2 regions of the Rossellomorea sp. GAMAL-10_SWC genome follow, and region 1 is predicted to be linked to the other one. Evidence: a T-box and tRNA genes for the amino acid it is inferred to sense, from the RefSeq annotation. Region 1 holds a T-box; the other holds one or more tRNA genes.
What was found. A T-box is a leader RNA that pairs with one kind of tRNA and senses whether it is charged. The one in region 1 lies ahead of metG (methionine--tRNA ligase), so its partner is inferred to be a tRNA-Met.
Positions count from the first base shown of each region.

Region 2: it has a tRNA-Met gene. The T-box ahead of metG (methionine--tRNA ligase) is inferred to sense a tRNA for this amino acid. The anticodon was not compared.

Region 1 is NZ_CP144911.1:3,375,567-3,379,998, reverse strand. Features, by position in the region: partial or broken gene V5E38_RS16745 (FAD-dependent oxidoreductase) at 1-353, shown strand, start outside; gene V5E38_RS16740 (DUF2935 domain-containing protein) at 523-1,341, shown strand; gene V5E38_RS16735 (pentapeptide repeat-containing protein) at 1,471-1,944, opposite strand; T-box leader at 2,144-2,417, shown strand; gene metG (methionine--tRNA ligase) at 2,470-4,107, shown strand; gene V5E38_RS16725 (hypothetical protein) at 4,183-4,432, opposite strand, start outside.
Region 2 is NZ_CP144911.1:2,695,806-2,700,237, reverse strand. Features, by position in the region: gene ispG (flavodoxin/ferredoxin-dependent (E)-4-hydroxy-3-methylbut-2-enyl-diphosphate synthase) at 1-357, opposite strand, end outside; gene yqfZ (protein YqfZ) at 475-807, opposite strand; gene V5E38_RS13440 (DUF1189 domain-containing protein) at 926-1,684, opposite strand; tRNA gene V5E38_RS13435 (tRNA-Asn) at 1,998-2,072, shown strand; tRNA gene V5E38_RS13430 (tRNA-Met) at 2,085-2,161, shown strand; tRNA gene V5E38_RS13425 (tRNA-Ser) at 2,174-2,263, shown strand; gene V5E38_RS13420 (superoxide dismutase) at 2,499-3,107, shown strand; gene V5E38_RS13415 (MFS transporter) at 3,224-4,432, shown strand, end outside.

The DNA of each region.
Region 1 (4,432 bases):
GCTGCTTTATTTGCAGCAAAAGCTGGTAAAAAAACTCTAGTTTTAGACAACTACAAGCCGAAACAGCAACTTATGAAGCTAATCAAGTGATTTTAGCTACAGGCTTAAGTGTGGATTTAGCTGAAAATGTGGGACTAAAAACAAAAGCTGGAACAGAACCTCGCATAAAGACCGTACTTGATGTAGATTCGACTGGTAAAACAAATATAGAAGGAGTATGGGCAGCGGGAACTGTTGCAGGAACAAGTGTTCATACGATTATTACAGCAGGTGATGGAGCAAAAGTTTCGATTAATGTTATTAGTCAATTAGATGGGAAACGATATGTTGATCACGATGTTTTGAAATCATAATCTATAAATAAGTTAGCATTACTTCAATTGAAGTAATGCTTTTTTTATAAACTAATATTAAATTTTAGTAGACGAATAGCTAATCTACTTAATAAAGATGTATCTGTAATAATTCATATTTTCATCAATATATTAGAAAGTGAAATGAATTATGTTAGGAGGGGTCCGATTGTCGGATGTATTTATAGCACGTTCTTTAGATGAGATTCAGTTTTGGTCAAGGATCATGAAGGAGCATTCACTCTTTCTTAAATTAGGCTTTAATTGTGATGATACTGAGTTAATTCAAGAAGCAGATCAATTTTATCAAGTTTTTGAAGCAATAGGAAATAAAGCCCAATCATTTTCGCTTCAAACGGATCCTCAGCAAATTAAACAGTTTAATAATGAGGTTCATCAAGCAGCTTCCATGATTTGGGCCTATAAGCGGAAAATCCTTAACTTACTCCTTACTTGTAAAATAACGGGCAATAACTTTCCATTATTAGTTGACCATACAAGTAGAGAAGCAGCCTATTTTGCAAATCGCTTGACTGAATTAAATAATGGTCAACTCCAACCACTACCCGCTGCAATTATCCAGGAAAATGTTTTCTTTTTAAGAATTATGGCAGACCATGCAAAATTTATCGGACATTTATTAGATCCATCAGAAAGAAAACTAGTAGATCAAGCGAGGGAATTTAGCCATGATTTTGATCAACTTCTATACCAAGCCGTAGATTTAGAATCAATGAGGCCACAATCGGAAACAGTTCCGATTCTTGACCAATTCCTTGATGAAAACCGTGTATCGGTAAAATCACTTAGAGATTTTAAGAAAACAGCTCGCGACCTAATAGAAGCTTGTAGAATTAAAAGTATCATTCACCCACTGCTTGCAGATCATGTATTTAGAGAAGCAGATCGATTTTTGCATATAATTGACGCCTTCGAAGCACAGTTAACAGGGAATGGAAACAGAAATATTGTACTGGACGACCATTAAGAACAACGCAAGTTACCATAGACACGAAAAAAGAATCTGATTATAGATTCTTTTTTTATTGCGCGTTGAAATGGGTAGCATAAGTAGAAAAGGGTTTAAATAATTGATAACATACTTTTTATGTAGAAATTATTTCCTCTCACTATAACTCTTTAACAAATCTTCAACTAAAATGCCATTAATTTTCAATCCTGATAAATTACAATTATTAATTTCGACATGGCTTAAATCACAGTCCGTGAACTGACTATTTGTTAAATTGCAATTCTCAAATTTAATAGAATTAGCGTGATCGTCAAGATTTAGATCATCCGGAATGACAATATTGCGGAAGCTTGTTCCAGCTAAATGAACATGATCAATTATTAAGTCTCTTAAATTACCATTTGTTATTTTTGTATTAGACAAATTAACATCTGAAATTCGAGTTCCGAATAAATTTACGTCATTTAATTCCAGATTTCTCATGTTTGCATTTGTAAATTTCGAATTTGCCAAGCTTACATTATTAAAGTCTAAATTATCAGCTCTTACTTCATTAAAAGTTGAAAAAGACATATCTGTTTTTTGTAACTCAAATAATGCAGTCTTCCAATTTGACATTACATCTCCTCCTAAAGCTTTGATAATTGAATATATTTAACTTAGTTCCGGAGAATCCCTTCACTCTTATTCATTTTTAATTTCGACAAATAGTTGAATCAACTTTTATTTTGTAATTCATACTATATAAAAATCTATAATCGTTTTTAAATAGTTTGACTTTTCAATATCTTTTTTATAAAATCTTTTTAACATTTGAATAAAAGCAATGAAGAGGAAAAGTAGAATAATGTTATTTTTTACAGAGAGCTTCGGTAGCTGAAAAGAAGCATGAATACTTATTTGAACAATGGCCTCGGAGCTTCGTACTGAACGTATATTTCATATTAGTAGGCTACGACAAGAGTTGGCACTTGTTACCAAAGTCACAGTATATAAGCATTTTTATGCTTTTAGTACTTGCAAAGACAAATGTATGCAAATACTTTGTGAACTAAGGTGGTACCACGTGGATATTAAACCTCGTCCTTATCTTTTATAGATAGGGGCGAGGTTTTTTGCATTTATAAATTAGGAGGAATTGGAATGGATATTTTTATTGGAGGAGCTTGGCCTTATGCAAATGGTTCATTACATTTGGGGCATATTGCAGCTTTACTGCCAGGTGATATTCTAGCTCGATATTTTCGTTTGAAAAAAGCGAATGTATTATACGTTTCAGGAAGTGACTGTAATGGGACACCTATTGCTATTAAAGCAAAACAAGAAAATGTAACTTATAAAGAAATTGCAGATCGTTACCACCTTGAATTCGAGGATAACTTTAAGAAATTAGGATTTACCTATGATTTTTATACAAGGACAGACGCACAGCATCATCATCATACTGTACAAGAAATTTTCTTAACTTTATTACAAAATGGGTTAATTTATAAAAAAGAAATTGAACAATGTTATTGTGAAGAATTTGAACAATTTTTACCAGATCGTTATGTAGAAGGAAATTGTCCAAATTGTGGTCAACATGCGCGTGGAGATCAGTGTGATTATTGCTCTGCTATTTTAGATCCTTTAGATTTATTAAATAAAACATGTAAGTTATGTGGAAATCCTCCATCCGTAAAAAACACAGAGCACTTTTATTTTTCATTAAGCAAGTTACAAGATGAGCTAAAGGAATATGTTGATTTTGCTAAAATGAGTGGATGCTGGCGTTCGAATGCGATCCAATTAACAGAACGATATTTAAATGAAGGGCTTCATGACAGAGCAGTAACAAGGGATTTGCCAAATGGAGTAAGTGTACCAGTAAAAGGGTATGAAAAGAAGAAAATATATGTGTGGATCGAAGCAGTGTCTGGTTATTATTCGGCAAGTAAACAATGGGCACTTAGCATGAATCAAGATGACACCAGCTTTTGGAAAAAAGAAACAATTTCATATTATATTCATGGTAAAGACAATATACCGTTTCATTCAATTATTTGGCCATCTATTTTAATTGGTTTAAAAAAAGAGGCTCTTCCAACTCATATTGTTTCAAATGAGTATTTGACGCTTGAGAAGAAAAAACTGTCCACTAGTAAAAACTGGGCTGTATGGGTACCATATTTAATCGAAAAATATCATCCAGATTCAATCCGATATTTTTTAACAATAAATGCTCCAGAAAATAGGGATACTGATTTTTCTTGGAGGGAATTTATTTATAGTCATAATAGTGAGCTATTAGGCGCATATGGGAATTTTGTAAACCGCACATTAAAGTTTCTTGAAAAGTACTATAATGGTGAAGTCCCAGAAGGGGAAATTGAACAATCAATTAGATTTGATATTAAAGGGCTTTATAAGTCTGTTGGTTCACAGTTTGAATCGGCTAATTTCAAAAAGGCCGTGGAGGAAGTATTTGAATTTATCCGATCTGCAAATAAATATTTTGATGAAGCAGCGCCTTGGAAACAAGTTAAGGAGAATTTGAGCGAATGTCATAACACGATGGTGAGTTGTGTCTATGCTATTGCCAACCTGGCGCAAATCTTACATCCAATCCTACCTTTTTCGAGTAATGAAATAAAAGAAATGCTAAATTTACCAAACTTTGAATGGAAGGAAATTTCTCCGTTTTTAGTAAAAATTAACGAAGTAAATCCTCTTTTTGAAAGAATTGATGTAGGTAGAATAGAGGAAGAATTAGAACAGTTAACTAACCAATCGAAAATTTAATAAAAGAAAGCATTAATAATCAGTGTGATCATTAATGCTTTTTTTTTGAAAAACATAAAATAATTGCTAAAGATTTTAATATAGAACGCTTATAAATTCAAAGGTTGTAAAGATAAAAGATCCAAAAATAATGGTTGCTCCTGTTGAAGTGAAATATTCATCAGGATCGATAATTACAGATGTTGTATGCCATCCATCAATATCAGGTGTTGCTTCACCAGTTGTACGTGGGGCAAATTTAATATAAAGCATGAGTAATAGAGCGAATAGACCGACAAACGGTGCAGTAGATGAAAATGGCATATTAAAATAAAGTGCAATTAAA
Region 2 (4,432 bases), 680 kb from region 1:
TACTGCTTCAACTTTTTCCTTACGACCAATATTACCTGGATTAATTCTTATTTTATCTACTCCGCCTTCAATTGCTTTTAAGGCTAATTTATAATCAAAGTGTATATCTGCAACAAGTGGTATGTTAATTTGTTTTTTAATATCAGCGATTGCATTTGCAGCTCTTTCGTCTGGTACTGCAACTCGAACAATCTGACATCCAGCTTCTTCAAGTCGTTTAATTTCTGCAACTGTTGCTTCAACATCGTGTGTTTTTGTCGTTGTCATACTTTGGATTGAAATTTCATTTGCTCCACCAACAACTACATTACCTACTTTAACTGCACGTGTTTTACTTCTATGTGTAATTTCGTTCACGAGTAACTCGCTCCTTCAAAAATAACTTTATTTCTATTTTGTATAAATCTACATTATCATATTTTCTTCATGATTACTCATTTTATCAACTGGTTCTAAAGAAATATATCACAAATTTTATTTTTGTGAAGAGTAAATTGGGAATTTATATGATTTTCCACTTTGAATTTTAGTAGGTAAAAGTCCATTGTTTAATGCACTAAAATCTTTTGTAATTTGGCTAATTGGCTGGTTAAAATCAGGGTTAAGGTTTTCGATAATTCCTAAAACAGTGTCACCGTTTTTGACTTGAATTTTTTCATATTTTGGAAGTGAGGTTTCTTTTGTTTCTGATTTTGTTGCTTTTGCCACAGTAGCAATATGTTTAGTTGGGATCGTCCCTACTTGAAGGTCAAAGAATATTATATAAGCAAGCAATAAAGAACCTAGTAAAAAAGCTATTTTTTTCATTAATCATCACTCCTTTTGTAGACTATATGCTTGTCCACAACGAATATTCCTACTAGGAGCTTGGACTAATAAATATTTTAGCAAAAAAAAAGAAGTGTGAAACACACTTCAGTAAACATTATTTTTTAGATGGTAAATTTTTAATTGTTAATGTGTACATAGCAACTGTTAATATTATAAAAATTAACGTTTGGAATGAAATATTTACTTTCAATAATCCTAGCAATAAATAGAGAACAGTAGGTAGTGTTAAACTATACGAAACAATTGCAAAGCGTTGTCTAAAAGGCAAGTGCTTAGTCGACTTAAATAAAGATGCTATAAACGCTAATAATGTAGCAATTATAAATATAGAGATACTATAACCTAAATAAAATAAGAAAAATAACGCGATTAAGACTACTGGAAGTGCTTCTTTTATATTTTCAATAAATTTTGAAACGTCCGCTTTATTTATTACTCTTGATTTTAATGAAGGGTAAGGGAAATCTTGTTCGCCTTTTTCATTTTTCATTATTATTCTATTTTTTAATACAACAAATGCATACTGTTCATTTTTTAATTTTGTAGGTATAACTGTTTCCTTTGGATAAAAAGCATATTTATACTCGCCGATATTTCGTTCGAATGGCGTATTGTCGTTTATTGTTATTGATCCTTTGGTTAAAGTAATTGATTGAATATTATCTTTAAGCAGATCAGAAACATTATTGACCTGAAGCTTCACATCTTTTACTAATGAAAAGAATCCAGGAAGAGTATATAAAATTGCTAGTAGGAAAAGAAAAATGATTGTTTTACCGATTTTTTGGAGTCTATATCTTGATATTGTTTTTGGAGAGTATAAACTAAACCAAAATTGTTTAAATATATTCATAAACTCATCCTTTCTTATTTAATGTTATTTCACTTCCCGAAATTTATTATGTAGCTTTCGGGCTATTTTGTATATTATAATCTTTTTTTTGTAATTGAATATTAAACTTTAATTAAAATGATAAGAGCAAATAAGAAGAGGAAGACAATGGTTTTAGGATCGTATTTAAGTTTGGCTTTACATCTCGATAAAACAATTTATTTTCACTAAAAAATAGTTAATATAAATTAATAATCAAAAAAAAATAAAAAGTGTTGACGTCTAGTTCAAAACATGATAAATTAAATATTGTCTTAAGGACAACAGGAATTATTCCGCAGTAGCTCAGTGGTAGAGCACTCGGCTGTTAACCGAGTGGTCGTAGGTTCGAATCCTACCTGCGGAGCCATTTATATAGTTTGGCGGTGTAGCTCAGCTGGCTAGAGCGTACGGTTCATACCCGTGAGGTCGTGGGTTCGACTCCCTCCGCCGCTACCAATATTTTATTATGGAGTAATACCCAAGTCCGGCTGAAGGGATCGGTCTTGAAAACCGACAGGGGTGTAACAGCCCGCGGGGGTTCGAATCCCTCTTACTCCTTAATTAGTGAAAAAGTCTTCAACTATCATGTTGAAGACTTTTTTCGTTTTTGGTTTATAAATTAATCTAAGAAGATTTTATATCTTTTCTGATCCACATCGCTTAAATAATTTTCTTCCAAAAATTAATCTTTTTTACTTTCTTTCCCTTTTCTCAAGCATTACTATTGAAATCTTTCAGTATATTTGATAACTTTAAATTGAAATTCACTATTATCTTTGGGAGGAAATAAAAAATGTCAAAATTTGAATTACCACAATTACCTTATGCTTATGATGCATTAGAGCCACACTTTGATAAAGAAACAATGAATATTCACCACACTCGTCACCACAATACATATGTAACAAACTTAAACGCTGCTTTAGAAGGTAAAGAAGTAGCTGCTTCTTCAATTGAAGAATTAATTTCAAACTTAGATGCACTTCCAGAAGGTATCCGTACAGCTGTACGTAACAATGGTGGTGGTCATGCTAACCATAGCTTATTCTGGACTTTATTAACTCCAGAAGGCACTGGCACTCCAGTTGGTGAAGTTGCTGAAGCAATTAACGCTAAATTCGGTAGCTTAGATGAGCTTAAAGCTGCTTTCACTCAAGCTGCATTGACTCGTTTTGGTTCTGGTTGGGCTTGGTTAGTAGTAAACAATGGTGAGTTAGAAGTGACAAGCACAGCTAACCAAGATTCACCTTTAATGGAAGGCAAAACGCCTATCTTAGGTTTAGATGTATGGGAGCATGCTTACTACTTAAACTACCAAAACAAACGCCCTGACTACGTTGGTGCATTCTGGAATGTAGTAAACTGGGAAAAAGTAGAAGAATTATACCAAGCTGCTAAATAATTTATAAAAAATGAACACTACTTAATTTATTTAAGTAGTGTTTTTTTTTATGTTTAAAAAAGGATAAATTTTCATTTACTCGGAAAACTAGTTCATGAGACAAAGGAGAGTTTATGATGAGTAAGTGGAAATTTTTAATAGGTGACGTAGATTTAAATAAAGATTTAATACTTTTACTAAGTGTCGGTGGATTGTTTACTCTAGCGACAGCTTTATCTAGCACATTTGTAAATGTTTATTTGTGGAAGCAATCAAATAATTATTTACCAATTGCTTCGTACCAATTTTCGATCGCATTTTTTCAAGCTTTTACATTCGTAATAGCAGGTAGATTAGCTAAAACCATTGATCGAGTTGTCATTTTAAGAGCGGGTATTTCGTTTTTGGCAATATTCTACATAGTCGTTTTACTATTTGAAACGAAGACATTATTAGCAACAATATTAATTGGAGCGATTTTAGGAATAGGAAATGGCTGTTACTACTTAGCGTTTAACTTATTAACGTTTGAAGTTACAGAACCTGAAACTAGACAATTTTTTAATGGTTTTTTAGGGCTAATTAATTCGTTCACGGGAATGCTTGGCCCATTTATAGCTGGAGCGATTATTTCTTCAATGATTGGAAATAAAGGTTATCATTTTGTGTTTCTTGCTGCAGTTATTTTATTTATATGTGCAGTGGTCTTAAGTTGCTTCTTAGTTAGACGGGAACTTGATAGTGAGTTCAATATTAAGCGCGTCATTCAAGAAAGAAAATTAAATGATAATTGGCGGAGAGTAACATATGCTAATTTCTTTCAGGGGATTCGTGAAGGGATTTTTATGTTTGTTATTTCAATTTATATTTTCTTATCGACAGGAAGTGAATTTGCATTAGGGAAATACGGATTAATTACATCGTTAATTAGCTTTATTACCTATTATATTGTTACAAGAATTATTAAAGAAAATTTTAGAATGAAAGCTATATTTATTGGTGGTTTTTTACTATTTTGTGCTGTTTTTGTAATCGCTTTTAAAGTTTCATTTCCTTTATTAATCATTTACGGTGCAATAATTTCTTTGGCATATCCAATCATTTTAGTACCTTACTTATCTTTAACATATGATATAATAGGAAAATCGTATAAGGCCAGGGAATATAGAGTGGAATACATCGTTATACGTGAAGTGTATTTAAATAGCGGTAGAATGTTTTCTATTGCCGTTTTCATTGTATGTACATCACTATTCCAACCAGAACAATTTATTCCATTATTAATGTGTTTATTTGGTGCAGGACACTTTTTGGTCTATTTCGTAATGAGGAAATTAGAATATAAG